Regions from separate parts of the Mesorhizobium sp. U510 genome, predicted to be linked through region 3. Evidence: predicted binding sites of a transcription regulator. Region 3 holds the regulator's gene; each other region holds the start of a gene.
The links. Region 3 encodes PhoB, which activates phosphate uptake and scavenging genes when phosphate is short. Its sites were predicted from a motif close to TGTCATNNANCTGTCAT; they were not measured.
Positions count from the first base shown of each region.

Region 1: the regulator PhoB is predicted to act here: its motif matches at 2,089-2,105, upstream of ppk2 (polyphosphate kinase 2).
Region 2: the regulator PhoB is predicted to act here: its motif matches at 2,775-2,791, upstream of phnC (phosphonate ABC transporter ATP-binding protein).

Region 1 covers NZ_CP180532.1:3,995,510-4,001,945, reverse strand. Annotated here, with positions in the region: gene ACLGL5_RS20855 (dihydrofolate reductase family protein) at 200-847, shown strand; gene ppk2 (polyphosphate kinase 2) at 1,061-1,981, opposite strand; gene ACLGL5_RS20845 (aldo/keto reductase) at 2,264-3,307, shown strand; gene ACLGL5_RS20840 (glycosyl transferase family 90) at 3,324-4,295, opposite strand; gene ACLGL5_RS20835 (hypothetical protein) at 4,494-4,640, shown strand; gene ACLGL5_RS20830 (DUF982 domain-containing protein) at 4,695-4,955, opposite strand; gene ACLGL5_RS20825 (GntR family transcriptional regulator) at 5,058-5,723, opposite strand; gene ACLGL5_RS20820 (multidrug efflux MFS transporter) at 5,841-6,436, shown strand, end outside.
Region 2 covers NZ_CP180532.1:6,922,232-6,928,667, forward strand. Annotated here, with positions in the region: gene phnK (phosphonate C-P lyase system protein PhnK) at 1-515, shown strand, start outside; gene phnL (phosphonate C-P lyase system protein PhnL) at 518-1,225, shown strand; gene ACLGL5_RS35580 (DapH/DapD/GlmU-related protein) at 1,222-1,839, shown strand; gene ACLGL5_RS35585 (DUF1868 domain-containing protein) at 1,925-2,635, shown strand; gene phnC (phosphonate ABC transporter ATP-binding protein) at 2,870-3,727, shown strand; gene phnD (phosphonate ABC transporter substrate-binding protein) at 3,876-4,784, shown strand; gene phnE (phosphonate ABC transporter, permease protein PhnE) at 4,841-5,812, shown strand; gene phnE (phosphonate ABC transporter, permease protein PhnE) at 5,816-6,436, shown strand, end outside.
Region 3 covers NZ_CP180532.1:241,625-248,060, forward strand. Annotated here, with positions in the region: gene ACLGL5_RS02980 (sugar ABC transporter permease) at 1-1,126, opposite strand, end outside; gene xylF (D-xylose ABC transporter substrate-binding protein) at 1,272-2,312, opposite strand; gene ACLGL5_RS02990 (ROK family protein) at 2,586-3,836, shown strand; gene phoB (phosphate regulon transcriptional regulator PhoB) at 3,849-4,538, opposite strand; gene phoU (phosphate signaling complex protein PhoU) at 4,558-5,265, opposite strand; gene pstB (phosphate ABC transporter ATP-binding protein PstB) at 5,291-6,094, opposite strand; gene pstA (phosphate ABC transporter permease PstA) at 6,091-6,436, opposite strand, start outside.

The DNA of each region.
Region 1 (6,436 bases), 3.2 Mb from region 3:
TTTCATGGTTGGGCGATCGGCGGCCGTCCCAGCGGCCGGTTGTCATCCGAACCGATCATCACGAAACAATAGGGACACCGCTTGGCGGCGAGATCCGGGTATGTGTCTTTTCGCCTTAGAAAATAGCGCTTGCAATTCGCAACCGGTTTGCTAAACAGCAACCGATTGCAAAATACAACTGGTTATCGAGGAGGCTTTCATGTCCAAGCTGCGTGTCAACGCATTCACCCTATCGCTCGACGGCTATGGCGCCGGTCCCGATCAAGATCTGCAAAATCCGCTCGGCATCGGCGGGGAATCCTTGCACAAGTGGTTTGTCGACACCCGCACCTTCCGCAAGATGGTGCTCGGAAAAGATGGCGGCACCGCCGATGTAAACGATGGGTTCGCGGAGCGCAGTTTCGAAAATGTCGGCGCTTGGATTCTCGGCCGCAACATGTTCGGGCCGATCCGCGGCGAATGGCCTGACGACAACTGGAAAGGCTGGTGGGGCGACAACCCTCCCTACCACGTGCCGACTTTCGTGCTGACGCACCACGCGCGGGCACCCATCACGATGGAAGGCGGGACGACCTTTTATTTTGTGACCGACGGCATCCATTCGGCGCTCGAGCAGGCGAAGGCGGCGGCTGGCGGCAAGGATGTGCGGATCGGTGGCGGCGTCGCCACCATCCGGCAATATCTGCAGGAGAGCTTGATCGACGAGATGCATCTTGCAATCTCGCCGGTGCTGCTTGGCAAGGGCGAGCACCTCTTCGCCGGCCTGGATATGTTGAAGCTCGGCTATCAATGCACCGAGCAGGTGGCGACGGCGCTTGCCACGCATGTGGTGATCAAGCGGGGTTAGCCACTTTCTCCCCGTTCCACGGGGAGAAATGTCCGGCAGGGCAATGAGTGGCGGCGCCGACGTTTGGAGGTTAGAGCGTCCGATGGCAATAAATTCATCAACGCCAGCGCCGCCCTTCGGCGTTCGTTGTTCGAAAAGCCAAGCAGTTGGCTTTTCGTCTGCTGCGCAGACCACTCCTCACCTCCCCGTGACACGGGGAGAATGAAAAGGCGCTCAATACTTCTCCGGCACGTAAAGCTCGCGCGGCAGCGTCTGGCGCTCGTATTCGGGATTGAAGACGCGTTCCGGCAGCGTGATCTCCTCGTGCGGGACCTCTTCATACGGCATCTGCTTGAGCAGATGATCGATGCAGTTCAGCCGCGCCCGCTTCTTGTCATTGCCCTCGACGATGAACCAGGGCGCCTCGGGAATATTGGTGCGGGCGAAGGTCTCTTCCTTGGCCTTGGTGTACTGCTCCCAGCGCACGCGCGATTGCAGATCCATCGGCGACAGTTTCCACTGCTTCATCGGGTCATGGATGCGCATCAGGAAGCGCATCTGCTGCTCCTCGTCGGTGATCGAGAACCAGTATTTGACCACTGTGATGCCCGAGCGCACCAGCATCCGCTCGAACTCGGGGACGTCGCGGAAAAATTCCTCGACCTGGCCCGCATCGGCAAAGCCCATCACCCGCTCGACTCCGGAGCGGTTGTACCAGGAGCGGTCGAACAGCACGATCTCGCCGCCTGCCGGCAGATGCGGAACATAGCGCTGGAAGTACCATTGCGACTTCTCGCGTTCGGTCGGCGCCGGCAGCGCAACGACGCGGCAGATGCGCGGGTTGAGCCGCTGTGTTATGCGCTTGATGACGCCGCCCTTGCCGGCGGAGTCGCGGCCCTCGAAAATCACCACCAGCTTCTTCTTGTGGTAGGCGACCCAGGACTGCAGCTTGATCAATTCGGACTGCAGCGTGATCAGGTCGCGAAAATATTGCATGCGGTCGATCGAAGGCGGATGCGCGTTCTTGTAGATCTTGGCGATCTCCATCGACAGCGCCGGCTCCGACATTTCGAGCTCATAGTCTTCGTCGAGCGTGTCGGCGAGCTCGGCTTCGAGCCAGTCCTTGGCGGGAGAATTCTGTCTTAGCTCAGTCATTTGCACTGCTCCGCTTGCAAGCCCTGTCGGTTCCCGTACGGCGCCCAAATTGCTGGCCAGCAGCCTGGAAAGGGAAACACCTGAGCCGACTTCAATATAGACCGGCAGTGACGGTTTTATTGCAGCTCGGGCGCGATATATGCCGCCGGAGCGTCTGCTCTGTCCAATCGATCCATCACCATGCCATGGCGACAAGCCGCCCGAATTGTCCTACAAATCCACGGTCGCATTCCGGGCTCCCCCTTGGCCCCGCCGCCATTCAACACAATCGCGAGGACTGACATGGAATACCGCACCCTTGGCCGTTCGGGCCTTAAGGTTTCGACACTGACTTTGGGCACCATGACCTTCGGCGGCACCGGGCCTTTCGCCGCGGTCGGCAACAGCGATCTTGCCGAAGCCAGGCGCATGATCGACATGTGCATCGACGCCGGCATCAACCTCATCGACACCGCCAATGTCTATTCGAACGGCCTGTCGGAGGAGATCATCGGCGAAGCGCTCGGCGGCAAGCGCAGGAACGACGTGCTCATCGCCTCCAAGGCGCGCATGCGGATCGGCAGCGGACCGAACGACGAAGGCCTGTCGCGCCACCATCTGATCCGCGAATGCGAGAAGAGCCTGAAGCGGCTGAGGACCGACGTCATCGACATCTATTTCGTCCACCAGTGGGACGGGCTTACCCCGGTCGAGGAAACGGTCGCGGCGCTCGACACTTTGGTCAACCAGGGCAAGGTGCGCTATATAGGCTGCTCCAACTGGTCCGGCTGGCAGGTGATGAAGGCGCTCTCGATCAGCGACAGCCGCCACCAGCAGCGCTTCGTCACCCAGCAAATCCACTACACGCTGGAGGCGCGAGAGGCGGAATATGAACTGCTGCCGATCTCGGTCGACCAGGGACTGGGCGTGCTGGTCTGGAGCCCGCTCGCCGGCGGCCTGCTGTCCGGCAAATACCACCGCGACAGCCCGACCGCACGGCAACTCGCTGGCTGGTCCGAGCCGCCGATCCGCGACGAGGACCGGCTCTGGCGGATCGTCGATGTGCTGGTCGAGATCGGCAAGGCTCGCGGCGTATCGGCCGCTCAGGTGGCGCTGGCCTGGCTGCTCGGCCGCCCCGCCGTCTCCTCGCTGGTGATCGGCGCCCGCAACGATGCCCAGCTCAAGGATAATCTCGCTGCCGCAAGCCTGGCGCTCAGCCCTGAGGAACGCCAGCGCCTCGACGCGGTCAGCCGGCCGCCCGTGCTCTACCCCTATTGGCACCAGCAACTGACGGCAAGGGATCGCTTCGGCCCCGCCGACATGGTTCTCGACCGTAGCGTGATCTGACCACCAGGCGGAGGCGCTAGCCCTGGATGAAGCGCCACAGTTCGGGATCGGGTTCGATCTGGCCGCTGAGCACGAAATATTTGTAGAGCACGAGCAGGGAGATCGCCTGCTCGTGCCGCTCATTGGAGAATTTCCGGCAATAGGCGTTGGCTGCGGCGATGATGCGCTCGGCCTGCGCCGGATGCCGTTCGAAATAGCGCACCTTTTCGCTGAGATCGGCAAAATCCGGATCGAGCGGCACATAGTGGACATTGGCCTCGAGCTGCCGCTCCGCAAACCATGTCTCGTATGTCGGTGGCGGCATCAGGCAAAGCGACTTCGAGTTCAAGATCCATTTGAGGTTGGTCGCCACGTCATTGCCCTCGAGCGAGACGATGTAGCGGTAGCGCTGGTGCTGGCTGATGCTGAGAAAGGGCTTGGCGTATTCGGCCGGTGCGTTCGGCTTATGCGAGCCGGCATCGCAGAACGGCAGGTCGCGCACCGCTTGCAGAAACCGTGTCCTGATCGGATTGTTGAGATCACCACGCCAGACCACCATAGGCAACTTGTCGGCGAACGAGGTGGCGTCAGCCGGCATCTGGAAGTGGCGGAACTTGTCGAGCTTCATGATGACCGCGTTCTGGTCGTCATCACGGATCGGCCGATCCTTGACGATCGTCGGCACCTTCGGTACGTCCCTGACGTCGCCGAATTCGACGTCGATGAGCAATCCGGGATCGAAATAGCGGGCGAATTCCTTCAGGTCGTAATAGTACATGGTCGGCGTGAAGGGCAGTTTGCTGATGCGCACCGCATTGGCGCTTGGCGCGAAACCATCCTGCAGCTTGTTGTAGTCATTCAGCCGCCGCCGCGCCGCCTCGTCGGAAAGCATGGCCTGTTCGAGGCGAGCAGCCAGCCTGCGGCGGAACAGGGCTTGTGGAATGACATCGCGCACGACGTTTCGCGCATAGTAGAAAACCCGTGCCGACGTCCGCGCAATTGTGGCCATGATTTACTTGGTCAAAACAAACGGGCAGCTCTCAAATACGCTGGCGCCCCGCGTTTCCTACATCATTATGGCGCCGATCTGGCAAGCCCCCACGGATCTCCGGGGCCGTGCACTCGCACTGTCGTTTCAGCTGTTGTGTTTGACGGCTAATGCTCCTAGGCAGGGTCGGAGCCGCAAGGCAGGTCAAAAGGAGCCGATATGGCGCGAGCACCAAACTACGATCAGGAACGCAAGGAACGCGACCGGCAGAAGGCGGCGAAGAAGGCCGAAAAGCTGGCGGCCAAGGTTGCCGCGCGCGAACGTTCCAAGCCCGAGGCAGAGATCGAAAACGAAACGGCGGAATGACGGCAAAAGGCCCGCATATGCGGGCCTTGCCTCAATCCAGCCAATGGCTCTGCGTCAGGCAGGAGCCTTGTCGCTGACAAAAACGTCCACTTCGCGCGCCGCGGCGATAAAGGCACGCCGCGCGTTCATGGCCGGCTTGTCGCCGGCCAGCGCATCGTGGCAGGCCTGCAGCGCCGCGCGATGCTTGGGACTGCGCTTGCCGGGCCAGCTGTTGAGGAGGTATTCGGATGCCTCGCGGGCCGTTCGCAAGAGCTGAGTGCTTCCCGCCGTGACGGACTTGACGGTCACGGGTGTTTCAAATCGGTTGTTTTCCATCGCCGCTCTTACGCCATCGGCGTCCGTGAAGCGAGGCCGAAAGTGGGCTTGGCGTGAGGCGTCGCCTGTTTTTGCCGGCGAGCGCCCTGCCCTATAGCGGTGCTAAGCAGCCACGACGGCAAATCCCCTGGCGCGAAGGCCGCGTCGGTCGTTGGCGAGCGACGTCACAAGCCGGTCGCGGCTGCCGACGATGTGGGCAGAAAGCAGGCGGGCTGCCTGATCGGCATCGCCAAGGCGTGCCGCGGCCAGAATGGCTCGGTGTTCGGCCCAGGCGCGACCAAGGGCCGCTTCGTCACGCACTTCCAGCCAGCGAGCGCGCGACAGGCGTGTCATGGCATCGCGCACGGCCCTGAACAGAAATTCGTTGCCCGACAGGCGCGCCAGCTCGATGTGAAAATCCATGCCGACACGATGCCACTCCTCGCGCGGCGTATTGTCGTCGCAGGAATCGAGCATCGCCTCGATGACGTCGATGGCGCTGCTTTCGGCATGCATGCATGTCAGCCGCACAGCCGCGACCTCGACTGCTTCGCGATAGACCGCGATCTGCTCGAGCTCGGCAAGGTTGATGGGCGATACCGTCCAGCCGCGGCCATCCCTGCCCACCAGCCCCTCGGTCTCCAGCCGCAGAAGTGCTGCCCTGACCGGCGTGCGCGAGGCGCCGAAGCGGCCTTCGATCCAACGCTCGGTCAATTTCTCGCCTGGACCGATCTCGAGCCCCAGGATCATCTCGCGCAACTGCCGTTCGACATTCTGCATCTGCGACATAGCGCTTCCTTGTTCCGAAGCCGCATTGACAGCAGCTGGGTTGGAGTTCATGACGGATACCAGTTTGGTATCCCAAAATGGTATCCGCAACAAGCGCTGATATCGAGCAGGCAGGACATGACACAGGAAGACACGCAACAGAGCGGTTACAACATCCACTGGCGGCGCAATCTCGCCGTCTGTTTCGCTGGCTCGTTCAGCACGCTCATCGCCATGACCCTGCTGTTGCCCTTCCTGCCGCTTTATGTGGAACAGCTCGGCGCGCAGGGTCATGCCGCCATCGTGCAATGGTCCGGCGTCGCCTATGGCGCCACCTTCTTCGCCGCGGCCTTGGTCGCGCCATTGTGGGGGCGGCTGGGCGATCGCTATGGCCGCAAGGTGATGCTGGTGCGCGCCAGCTTCGGCATGGCGATCTGCATGTCGCTGACCGGCATGGTCGAGACGGTCTGGCAATTGGTGCTGCTGCGCCTGCTGATCGGCTTTGCCGGCGGCTATTCCTCGGGGTCGACCATACTGGTGGCCATGCAGACGCCCAAGGACCGTTCCGGCTGGGCGCTGGGCGTGCTGTCGGCAGGAATAACGGCGGGCTCGCTGGTCGGCCCCCTGCTTGGCGGTACGCTGCCGCCAGTGATCGGTATTCGCGCCACCTTCCTTCTGTCCGGCGGCGTCATCTTCCTTGCCTTCCTGGCAACGACCTTCCTCATCAAGGAGAC
Region 2 (6,436 bases), 300 kb from region 3:
GCACCGACTGGGGCTTTGTCCACCAGAACCCGGCCGACGGCCTGCGCATGACGGTGTCAGCAGGCGCCAATGTCGGCGAACGGCTGATGGCGGTGGGCGACCGCCACTACGGCAAGATCCGCGCCACGGCCATCGACTGGCTGTCGCGCGTCGAGATCGAGCAAGACCGTATCGACGACGAGCCACGTGCCTTTTCCGGCGGCATGCGCCAGCGCCTGCAGATCGCCCGCAACCTCGTCACCGGCCCACGGCTGGTGTTCATGGACGAGCCGACCGGCGGCCTCGACGTCTCGGTGCAGGCACGCCTGCTCGACCTGTTGCGTGGACTGGTCACCGACCTCGGTCTCGCGGCCATCGTCGTCACTCATGATCTCGCGGTGGCGCGCCTGCTGTCGCAGCGCATGATGGTGATGAAGGACGGCCGCGTCGTCGAAAGCGGCCTCACTGACCGCGTGCTCGACGATCCGCGCGCGCCCTACACGCAGCTTCTCGTTTCTTCCATTTTGCAGGTGTAACGATGCCAACCCCGCTCGTTGTTTCCGACGTCGCCAAGAGCTTCACCATGCATCTGCGCGATGGCATCAAACTGCCTGTCGTCGCCGGTGTCTCGTTCTCGATCAGGGCGGGCGAATGCACCGTGCTCGGCGGCCCGTCGGGCGCCGGCAAGAGCTCGATCCTGAAGATGCTCTACGGCAACTATGCCGTCGACGAGGGCCAGATCATCGTCAGGCACGAGGATGGACTGATCGATCTCGCCAACGCCAGCCCGCGCACCGTGCTTGCCGTTCGCCGGCAAACGATCGGCTATGTCAGTCAGTTCCTGCGCACCGTGCCGCGCGTCTCGGCGCTCGACGTCGTCGCCGAACCGCTGGTCGAGCGCGGCGAGGAACGCGAGGTTGCACGCGGCAAGGCACGCGCCCTGCTGGCGCAGCTCAATTTGCCGGAAAAACTCTGGGCGCTGCCGCCGGCGACCTTCTCCGGCGGCGAGCAGCAGCGCGTCAACATCGCGCGCGGCTTCATCACCGAGCACCCTATCCTGCTGCTCGACGAGCCGACCGCCTCGCTCGATGCTACCAACCGCAACGTGGTGATCGAACTCATCGCCGCCAAAAAGGCGGCGGGCGTCGCCCTGCTTGGCATCTTCCACGATCATGATGTTCGCGAGGCGGTTGCCGACCGCATCATCGACGTCACCGCTTTTGCTCCAGGAAAACTCGCCGCATGACCAGGAAATTGTCGGAGACGCCGCTGGTTCACCCGACGGCGGAGGTACACAATTCGACGCTTGGCCGCTGGACCGAGATCGCCGACCGCAGCCGGGTTTCGGAGAGCGAACTCGGCGACTATTCCTACATGATGCAGGATTGCTCTGTCTGGTGCGCGACGATCGGCAAGTTCGCCAACATCGCGGCAAGCGTGCGCCTCAACGCCACCAACCACCCGACCTGGCGGCCGACGCTGCATCATTTCACCTACCGCGCCTCGGACTATTGGGACGACGCCGAGCACGAGAGCGAATTCTTCGCCCAGCGCCGCGCCAAACGCGTCACCATCGGCCACGATACCTGGCTCGGCCACGGCTCGACCGTCCTGCCCGGCGTCACTGTCGGCGATGGCGCGGCGGTCGGCGCCGGCGCGGTCGTCTCGAAGGATGTCGCGCCCTACACCATAGTCGCCGGCGTGCCGGCCAAGCCGATCCGCGAGCGCTTCGACCGCCGCACCGCCGAACGCTATCAGGCGCTTGCCTGGTGGGACTGGGACCACGCGCGGCTGCGCATTTCGCTCGATGATTTTCGCGAGCTGTCGGCGGAGGCATTCCTGGAGAAATACGAGGGATAGTTCCTCACATTGCCGTCATAAGGGGGCCTGTTCATATCTCTGACACAGGACTCGGACAGGACGCCATCTCCCCAAGGAGATTGCCATGCTCGACACCGTCAGACCCTCGCTTTTCGGATTCTTTGCCGGCACCAACCCGACCCCGCCGGCGCATCTCGGCACGCGCTACGACACCTCGGGCAATTTCCTGACCGAGCCCGGCAACACCGTCGTCAGCCATCTCGTCAGCGGATCGCCTTCCGAAGCCGCCGTGCTTGCGGTGCGCGAGAAGATGCTGGCGATGCCCGACGCCGACCGGCTCGCCTTCACGCCCGTTTCCAGCCTGCATATGACGCTGTTCCAGGGCATCATCGAATACCGCCGCCGCTTGCCTTACTGGCCGCAGGACGTACCGCTCGACACCAGCATCGACGCCATGACCCGCCTCTATCTGGAGCACCTGAAGGGCTTCGAGGGCTTCGGTCCTTTCAACATCAAGGTGATCGAGGTCGTGCCGACCGGTCTCACCGTTGCCGGCGCGACCGACGAGGACGTGCGCATCATGCGTCAATGGCGCGATGCGTTGGCGGTGCCGTTCGGCTACCGGCACCCCGATCATGACGCCTACGTCTTCCACATCACCTTCGCGTATCAGATCCGGCGTCTTGCCGACGACCGCGCCGCCGCGTGGCAGGCTCTGTTCGACGACTGCCTGGCGCTTTTCGCAAGGCAGGCTCCGGTGATCGAGATCAAGGCGCCCGCCTTCTGCGCCTTTCGCGACATGAAGCACTTCGAGGAATTGCTGGTGCTTGGCTGATCGCCGGTCACGCGCCAATGCATGTCGCCCGAAAGTGGCCCCGGTTTTGGGAGAACGACATGCATAAAAACTAAAGACCTGAAGCGCGTCGCATGAATTCGTTTCAGCCCGGCGCGCTTCAGCCGTCGCGCCTGTGGAGCGTAACAAAACTGACATGCTGGCGACACGGCAGGTTCATGTGGCTGCGCTAGGCGAGAGCCTGACGATCAACAAGGTCCGGACTGGAACCTGCTCATGTCAGCAAGCTCTGCCACACTCGAAATCCGTGGTGTCAGCCGACGATTTGGCAAGAACACCGCCGTCAGCGACGTCAACATCTCGATCCCGCAGGGTCAGATGGTTGGCGTCATCGGCCGTTCGGGCGCTGGCAAGTCGACCCTTCTTCGCATGATCAACCGACTTGTCGACCCCAGCCAGGGGTCGATTTTTTTTGACGGCGCTGAGGTCTCCCGGTTGCGCGGCTCGCCGCTGAGGCGCTGGCAGCGCGACTGCGCCATGATCTTCCAGCAGTTCAACCTGGTGCCGCGCCTCGACGTGCTGACCAATGTCCTGCTCGGCAAATTGAACCATCGCTCGACCCTGTCCAACCTTCTCGGCATGTTCTCTCGCGCCGAATGCGCCGAGGCGGTCGCCGCGCTCGAGCGGCTCGACATCGCCCGCACCGCGCTTCAGCCCGCCGGCACCTTGTCTGGCGGACAGCAGCAGCGTGTCGCCATCGCCCGCGCCATGATGCAGCAGCCCAAAGTGATCCTCGCCGACGAGCCGATCGCCTCGCTCGACCCGCTCAACGCCAAGGTGGTGATGGATTCGCTGCGGGACATCAATCTGCGCGAGGGCATCACCGTCGTCACCAATCTGCACACGCTCGACACCGCCCGCGCCTATTGCAACCGCATCATCGGCATGGCCGCCGGCAAGGTCGTATTCGACGGCCCGCCCGAAGAGCTCAACCGTGAGGCCGTGCGCCTCGTCTATGGCGCCGACAGCAATGGTGCCGAAATATCGGAGGCCATCACCTCCACCAGCGTTGCCTTCAAGCAGAAGATCGCAGCATCCGCCGGACCGCTCGAACCCGCATTCCCGGGTTACTGAGCCCATGATCCCGAAAAGTGGAATCCGGTTTTCGGGAAAGATCATGGGCCAAGAAAGGGCGGTTGGGATCGTCCGCCCGCGTCAAGGGCACTTGTCAAGATCAAGAACGCTGCCGGCGCGGGGCCGGAACTTACAGGAGAGACATCAAATGTTCAGGAAGATGGTTTTCAGCGCCGTTTCGGTGCTTGCCATGGCAACCAGCATGGCCCACGCCGCCGACATGAAGGAATTCCGCGTCGGCATTCTGGGCGGTGAAAACGAGACCGACCGGCTGCGCAACTACCAATGCCTGGCCGATCATCTGAAGGCCGAATTCGGCTTCGAGAAGGTCTCGCTGTTTCCTGCCGCCGACTATGACGGCGTCATCCAGGGCCTGCTCGGCGGCACGCTCGACTTCGCAGAACTCGGCGCCTCCGGCTACGCCAGCGTCTATCTCAAGGACCCGAAGGCGGTGACCCCGATCCTCACCACCAAGCAGACCGACGGTTCCACCGGCTATTATTCGATCGGCCTGGCTCTGAAGACCTCGGGCATCACCGACATCAAGTCGGCCAAGGGCAAGAAGCTCGGCTACGCCGATCCGGACTCCACCTCGGGCTACCTGATCCCGCTGACCCAGATTCCGAAGGACACCGGCGCCTCGAACGAAACCTTCTTCGCCTCGACCCAGTTCAACGGCGGCCATGAGAACAACATCCTGGCCGTGCGCGACGGCAAGGTCGATGTCGCGGTCGATGATTCCTCCGGCATCGGCGACTTCAAGAACGGCTTCACCTCCGGCACCTTCCACAAGGTCGTCGCCAAGGGCGCCGTCGACCCGAACGACTTCGTCGAAGTCTGGCGCTCGGGCCTGATCCCGAACGGCCCGCTGGTCGTGCGCACCGCGCTCGGTGACGAGATGACCGCCAAGCTCGCCGCCTTCTTCACCGAGCTGCCGACGAAGGACAAGGCTTGCTTCGAGGGCGTCGAAGGTGGCGATTTCACCGGCTACGTTCCGGTCAAGCCAGACTTCTACAACGTCATCGTCGAAGCCCGTAAGGCAGCCATCGGCGGCTAACGGCGAAATCGGAAAGGGCGGTGCCGAAAGCACCGCCCCTTTTTGCATCTCCGATCATGACCCTTTCCGTGACAGCCCCCTCATTGACAGCCTCTTCTGGCGCCCCCCAGCAGATGGCCGATGCCTGGCGACGCCAGACGTCGCTGCGTCGGTTCTATACAGTGCTCGGCGTCGGCCTGCTGCTCGCCGCGATGCTCGCGAGCATGTGGTTCGCCGACGAAGCCAATGCCGGGCACTTTTTCGACCGGCTGCCGCATATTCTGGATTTTCTGAGCTGGCTGGTCCCAAAGGATTGGAACGACGTCTGGCGGGCACTGTTCGACATCGCCTCGCCGCATGACACCGGCACCCAGGAATACAATTTCCCGCTCGGCCGGATCTATGTCTGGGGCGGGTTCTACATCCCCGAATATTTCGAGCTGATGATCACGACGGTCAATGTAGCCCTGGTCTCGACCTTCGTCGGTTTCATCTTCGCCGTGCCGTTTTCCTTCATCGCCGCCCGCAACCTGACGCCCCATCCGGCGCTGCGGCTGATCGTCAAGCGCTTTATGGAGCTGCTGCGCGCCTTCCCTGAGATCGTCATTGCCGGCCTGTTCGCGGCCATCGTCTCCATCGGCCCGATCGCCGCCATCATCGCCATCGGCCTGCATTCGATCGGCGCGCTCGGCAAGCTGTTCTACGAGATCAACGAGAACATCGACATGCGTGCCGAGGAAGGCCTGCGCGCGGTCGGAGCCAACTGGTTCGAGCGCGTGCGCTTCGCCGACCTGCCGCAGGTCCTGCCCAATTTCATGTCCTACACACTGCTGCGCGTCGAGATCAATGTCCGCGCCTCGACCATCATCGGCGCCGTCGGCGGCGGCGGCATCGGCGAGGAGTTGAAGCTCTCCATCTCGCGCGGCTTCGGCGCCAAGACGCTGGCGCTGGTGCTGCTCTTGTTCACGACCATCTTCATCATCGACCAGTTCTCCGCCTGGCTGCGCCGCAAGCTGGTCGGCGAGCAAGCTTTCATGATGGGGGCGTAAATCATGGCGACCATGACCGCCGAGGAGATACTGTCGATCGAGGAGCGCTATCCGCAAGTGTTCCGGCGGCCGCTGTACAAGCGCTTCGCTCCGCTGTTCCTGTTCATCGGCATCCTGACCTATCTCATCTATGTCCTGTGGTTCTTCAGCCTGCCGCAAGTGCTGCGGGAATCGCACTGGGAGCGTCTGCCGCTGTTCCTGACACAATGGATCAGCTACGACCTGCAACCGGAATTCCGCCTCGACCAGCCTGAGATCACGCCAAAATACCCGCGCTTTTCCGCGCTTGGCGAGAACCCGAACCCCGACTGGGTGATCAAGAATCCGGACGGCACCTTCACCGTGCTGATCGACGGCCCGGCGAAATCCGTGACTTTCGGCAAGGCGCAGGCAACGATCGTGGCCAACGGCCAGACCGTGCCGGTTTCGCTGACCAGCGGCAAGCCGGTGATATCAGGCCCGGTGCCGGACTGGATTGCCGCGCATGACGACGAGGTGGTTGCCAAGATGGGCTTCGTCGGCGAAGTGCGCGTCACCGTCGATCGCGTCAAGGTGCGCAAGCGCTTCCTCGGCTGGGCGAATTTCGTCTTCGACACACGCTCGCCCTTCTTCGGCAAATCGGCG
Region 3 (6,436 bases):
CCAGAAGCTCGTCCAGCGTGCCCAGCGCATTGGTCGACGCGTTGAGCCGGGCCGACGAGATCGCCGCGCTGACCGCCGCCAGCACGCCCATGATCATGAACACCTTCATGGTCACCCAGCGGGTGTTGATGCCGGCAAGTTCGGCCGCCTCCGGATTGCCGCCAATAGCGAAGACGTAGCGGCCGAAACGCGTGCGCTTGGTGATGAAGGTCATGATGATGCCCACGGCCACCGCCATCAGCACCGGTATGGCAATGCCATGCGCGATGTACAGCCCGCCTTCGGGAACGGTAATGCCGTTCTGCTGGGCATACTGGCGCACGATGCCGATCGGCCATGGATAGGAATTGGCGATCCAGACGGCGCCAAGGATAGCGGCGCAGGCAACCACGCCAAGCAAGGTCTCGGCCCAGACAGGGCGCAGCGGAAAGTGGAACCGCTTGCGCTGCGACCTGCCGTTGAGCAGCATGAAGGCGACCGCCACGCAGGCGACGACACCGACGATCCAGCTGGCGGTGGCGCCGATCGAGCCGCGTGGTCCGCCGCCCATCAGCTGGAAAGTCGTGTCGAGCGGCGCGACCGTGCGCCCGCTGGTAATCAGCCATGCCATGCCGCGCCAGACCAGCAGGCCGCCCAGCGTCACGATGAAGGCCGGAACCTCCATATAGGCGATGATGAAGCCCTGGAACGCGCCGATCAGGAGACCAAGCGCCACGCCAGCCGCCAGCGCGATGATCCAGAGCCAGGGGTTTCCAAGCTGGAAACCGACGACGCGGATGAGGAATTCAGCCTGCGCCACGCCCATGATCATGCCGATCACGCCTTCGACGGATCCAACCGAGAGGTCGATGTTGCGCATGACGATGACCAGCACCATGCCGGTCGCCATGATCGCGACCGACGAGGTTTGCACCGACAGGTTCCACAGATTGCGCGGTGTCAGGAAAAGCCCGCCCGACAGGATATGGATGCCGACCCAGATGACCAGCAGTGCACCGACCATGCCGAGCATGCGCGTATCGAGTTCGGTAGCCTTGAGGAACCGTCCGACGGCGCTGAGTTCGGATGCACGCGCCTTGTCCGCTGTAGTGCTGCCGACCGGTTGATTAGAGGTCGTGTCGGTCATGCTATCCTCCCACCGGTTTACCGTCTGGCGCGGGTACCGAACATGGATGCTATTTGCTTTCCGCGGTCATTTGAAGCGGGAAGCCCCTTGAGAAACGCCGCGGCTTTTGGGCCGCGGCGTCGATATCGAACGGTATTGCGCCGTTTTAGTTGCAGGCGGCGACGCTGCCGGCGGCGACGCCCGCGCAGACTTCGTCCTTCTTGATCCAGCCGGCGTCGATGACGACGTTGAGATTGTCCTTGGTGATGGCCACCGGGGTCAGGAACAGCGACTTGACGGTGTTGCCGCCGGGCGTCGTGAAGTCCTTCACACCGGCGATGTCGGTCATCTTCTTGCCGTCGGCCAGCTGCGAGGCGATCTCGGCGGCGTTCTTGCCGAGTTCGCGCGCGTCCTTCCACACCGACACGGTCTGGGTGCCAAGCGCGATGCGGTTCAGCGCGGCATGGTCGCCGTCCTGACCCGAAACCGGCACGGTGCCGGCAAGACCCTGCGCCGTCAGCGCCGCGACGACGCCGCCGGCGGTGCCGTCATTGGCCGCGACGACCGCGTCGACCTTGTTGTCGTTGGCGGTCAGGAACTGCTCCATGTTCTTCTGGGCGTTGGCGGGCAGCCAGCCATCTGTATAGGCCTCGCCGACATTCTTGATCTTGCCGCTGTCGATGGCAGCCTTGAGCACTTCCATCGAGCCCGCGAACAGGAAGTCGGCGTTCGGATCGGCGCCCGAGCCCTTGATGAAGACATAGTTGCCTTCCGGCTTGGCCTTGAACACCGCGCTGGCCTGCAAGCGGCCGACTTCCTTGTTGTCGAAGGTCAGGTAGAAGACGTCCTTGTTCTCGATCAGCCGGTCATAGCCGACGACCGGAATGCCTTCGTCCAGCGCCTTCTGCACGGCCGGGCCGATGGCCGAGGCATCCTGGGCCAGGATGATCAGCGAATTGGCGCCCTGCGAGATCAGGCTCTCGACATCGGTAAGCTGCTTGCCGGGATTGGATTGCGCATCGGCGGAAATATACTTGTCGCCGGCGGCCTCGATCGCCTTCTTCATGGCGGCCTCGTCGGTCTTCCAGCGCTCTTCCTGGAAGTTGGACCACGAAACGCCGATGACCTTGTCCTTCGCCTGCGCGACCGACGCAAGCGTCAGCGACATGGCGACACCCGCCAGGATGGCGGCTGTGAATCTCTTCATGATATTCCTCCCTGCGCCGCGTATGGCGCGACCAACTGGCCCTAAGGCCGGCACAGAGGCCCTATTTTTTCGAGCCTCGAAAAAACACTGATCCAACACCGGAACGCTGTCAACAACGATTCTGATGGATTTTGATGTCCCTCTGAATTTTTTTCGAGCTTCGCAATAAATAAATGACAGCACAGGCCGCTTCTGCCAGTATTTGACCGTATCGCCGGCAGCGTTCGAGGGAGGACCGGAAGAACCGCGGCGACCGGGAGGATGTGAAAAAACATGTCGGTCGGAATCCGCCACGACGATCTGCGCCGGCGCAACCGCGCCATGGTGATCGCGGCCGTGCGCCGGGCCGGCCGGCCCTCGCGCACCGAGATCGCAGCGACCACCGGCCTCAGCCATTCGACCATATCGGCGATTTCCTCCGACCTGATCGGTGAAGGCATCCTGGCCGAGGGCAAGCCGAGCGAGGCCGGCGCGCTGAAACGCGGCAGGCCGCAGGTCGGCCTCGGCCTCAATCCGGAGGCCGCGGCTGTGATGACCGTGGTGCTGTCGCTGAATTTCCTGTCGGTCGCAGTCATCGACTATGCCGGCCAGGTGATATCGGAGGAACAGCGCCGGCTGGACACGCTGACCATGTCGCGCGAGGCGCTGATCGGCGAGTGCGTGGCCATAGTGCGGCGGCGCCTCGAGGATCCCGACATCGACGTACGCAGCGTCGCCCGCATCGCGCTGGCGATCCAGGGCATCACCGACACCGAGGCCCGGGCGATGCTGTGGTCGCCGATCACACCGCAGACCGACATCGCCTTCGCAGACATACTCGAAGCAGAGTTCGGTATCCCCGCCACCATGGAAAACGACTGCAACATGATGGCGGTGGCGCTGCGCTGGCGCGATCCCGAGCGCTACCGCGACGACTTCATCGCCATCCTGCTTTCGCACGGCATCGGCATGGGGCTGGTGCTGAAGGGCGAGCTGTTCACTGGCACCCATTCCTCAGGCGGCGAATTCGGCCACATGATCCACCGGCCGGGCGGCGCGCTCTGCCGCTGCGGGCGGCGCGGCTGTGTCGAGGCCTATGCCGGCAATTACGCCATCTGGCGCAACGCCAGGCAGCTCAGCGAGGACACCGAGCCGGTGGCCGATGTCAGCGACGCGCAGATGCGGGCGCTGGCCGCGACGGCACGGGAACGGGACGGGCCCGAGCGCGAAGCCTACCGCAAGGCCGGGGAGGCACTCGGCTACGGCCTCGGCAGCCTGTTTGCGCTGATCGATCCCGCGCCCGTCGCCATGGTCGGCGTCAGCGCCGCTGCCTTCGACCTGATCGAGCCGGCATTGCGCGAGGCCATCGCCCAGACCGCCGGCGGCCAGCACTCGAAATCGATCTCCTTCGACACCGAGCCGAACGAACTGCCGCTGATCCGCGAAGGCTGTGCCATGCGCGCGCTGACCTTCGTCGACCAGGAGATTTTCGCGCCCGGCGTGCAAACGAAAGCAGGCCCTGCCGCGAAGAAAAACGTCGCCTGAGTCAGTTCGTGCTCAATCCTCGCGGATCGCGTAGCCCGCCCCACGGATGGTGCGGATGACATCCGGCATGCGGCCATTGTTGACCGCCTTGCGCAACCGGCCGACATGCACGTCCACGGTGCGCTCGTCGATGTAGATCGTCTCGCCCCAGACATTGTCGAGCAGTTGGCTGCGCGAGAACACGCGCCCGGGGTGCCGCATCATGAATTCGAGCAGGCGGAATTCGGTCGGCCCGAGCCGGATCTCGCTCTTCTTGCGGTAGACCCGGTGCGATTCACGGTCGAGCACGATATCGCCGACCTTGAGCACGCTGGACAGCACTTCCGGCTTGGCGCGGCGCAGCAGCGCCTTGACGCGGGCCATGAATTCCGGCGTCGAGAACGGCTTGACCAGATAGTCGTCGGCGCCGGTGGAGAGCCCACGTACACGGTCGCTTTCCTCGCCCCGGGCGGTCAGCATGATGATCGGCAGCCGCTCGGTCTCGGGCCGCATTCGCAGGCGCCGGCAGAGTTCGATGCCGGACACCGCCGGCACCATCCAGTCGAGCACAAGGAGGTCGGGCACGTTCTCCTGCAGGCGGATTTCGGCTTCGTCGCCGCGGGTCACCACCTCGACCTGGTAACCCTCCGATTCCAGATTGTAGCGGAGGAGCACGCCGAGCGGCTCCTCGTCCTCCACCACCATGATGCGTGGTGCGATCATCGATTGATTACCCCTGCGCTCAGGCCGCCGGCGCCGACATCGCCGTCTCGTCCTGTTTTGGACGATTGGCGGGCAGTTGCGTGCCGGTCAGGACATAGTACGCATTCTCGGCGATGTTGGTCACATGGTCGCCGATGCGTTCGAGATTCTTGGCGCAAAACAACAGATGCGTGCAAGCCGTGATGTTGCGCGGGTCTTCCATCATATAGGTCAGCAATTCGCGGAAGACGGAGGTGTATTTGACGTCGATGCGCTCGTCGTCGGCGCGCAGCTTCGCCAGTGCCGCGGCATCGCGCGCCGCATACTCCTCGATCACACCCTGCACCTGGATCAACACCAGCTGCGCCATGGCGTCGATGGAATGCGACAGGTCGCGCGGCGTGGCGCTGAGGCCGACAGTGCCGACGCGCTTGGCGATGTTCTTGGCAAGGTCGCCGATGCGTTCGAGGTCGCCGGCCATGCGGATCGAGCCGACGACATGGCGCAGGTCGTCGGCCATCGGCTGGCGCTTGGCGATCAGCGTGATGGCGCGGTCGTCGAGTTCGCGCTGGCGCGCATCCATGATGGCGTCGTCGGAGACGACGCGCTGAGCGAGAGCATTGTCGGAGTTCAGCAGTGCCTTGGTGGCGCCGCCGACCATCGAGCCGGCGAGATCGCCCATGTCGCTGATCAGCCTGCTGATCTGTCCGAGATCCTCGTCGAAGGCTGCGACTGTGTGTTCGGCCATGATCCTGGTCCTCGTATGCGTGCGATCAGCCGAAGCGGCCGGTGATGTAGTCTTGCGTGCGCTTCTCGCGAGGCGACGTGAAGATCTTCTCGGTGCGGTCGAACTCGACCAGTTCGCCCAGATACATGAAGGCGGTCTGCTTCGAGACGCGCGCCGCCTGCTGCATGTTGTGGGTGACGATGACGATCGTGTAGTCGGCCTGCAACTCGTCGATCAGCTCCTCGATCTTGGCGGTCGACAGCGGGTCAAGCGCCGAGGCCGGCTCGTCGAGCAGGATCACCTCCGGCTTCACCGCCACGGTGCGGGCGATGCACAGCCGCTGCTGCTGGCCGCCCGACAGGCTGAGGCCGCTGGCATTGAGCTTGTCCTTGACCTCGGTCCACAGCGCCGCGCGCTTGAGCGCCTGCTCGACACGGCCGTCCATCTCGGCCTTGCTGATCTTCTCGTAGAGCCTGACGCCGAAAGCGATGTTCTCGTAGATCGACATCGGGAACGGCGTCGGCTTCTGGAACACCATGCCGATCTTGGTGCGCAGCAGGTTGAGATCCTGCGAACGGTCGAGGATGTTCTGGCCGTCGAGCAGCACCTGGCCCTCGGCGGTCTGCTTGGGATAAAGCTCGTAGATGCGGTTGAAGACGCGCAGCAGCGTCGACTTTCCGCAACCCGACGGGCCGATGAAGGCGGTGACGCTGCGCTCGGGCAGCGACAGCGTGATATCCTTCAGCGCCTTCGACTGGCCGTAGTAGAAGTTGAGGTTCTTGACCTCGATCTTGGCCTTGGTCACCGCCTCGGCGGCGATCGTCATGTCTGGAGACAACATCTGGCTCATTTGTCCTCTCTGCGTCCGGTCAGGCTGCGCGCAAAGATGCTGAGCGCGAGAACCGTCAATGTGATTATGAGTGCACCGGTCCAGGCCAGCTGCTGCCATTCCTCATAGGGGCTGAGAGCGAACTGGAAGATGGTGACAGGCAGGCTGGCCATCGGCGCGTTGAGATTGCTCGACCAGAACTGGTTGTTCAGCGCCGTGAAAAGAAGCGGTGCGGTCTCGCCGGAGATGCGGGCGATGGCCAGCAATATGCCGGTGACGATGCCCGAAAGCGCGGCGCGATAGGCAACCGAGCGGATGACCACCCAGCGCGGCGCGCCGATCGCGGTGCCGGCTTCGCGCAAG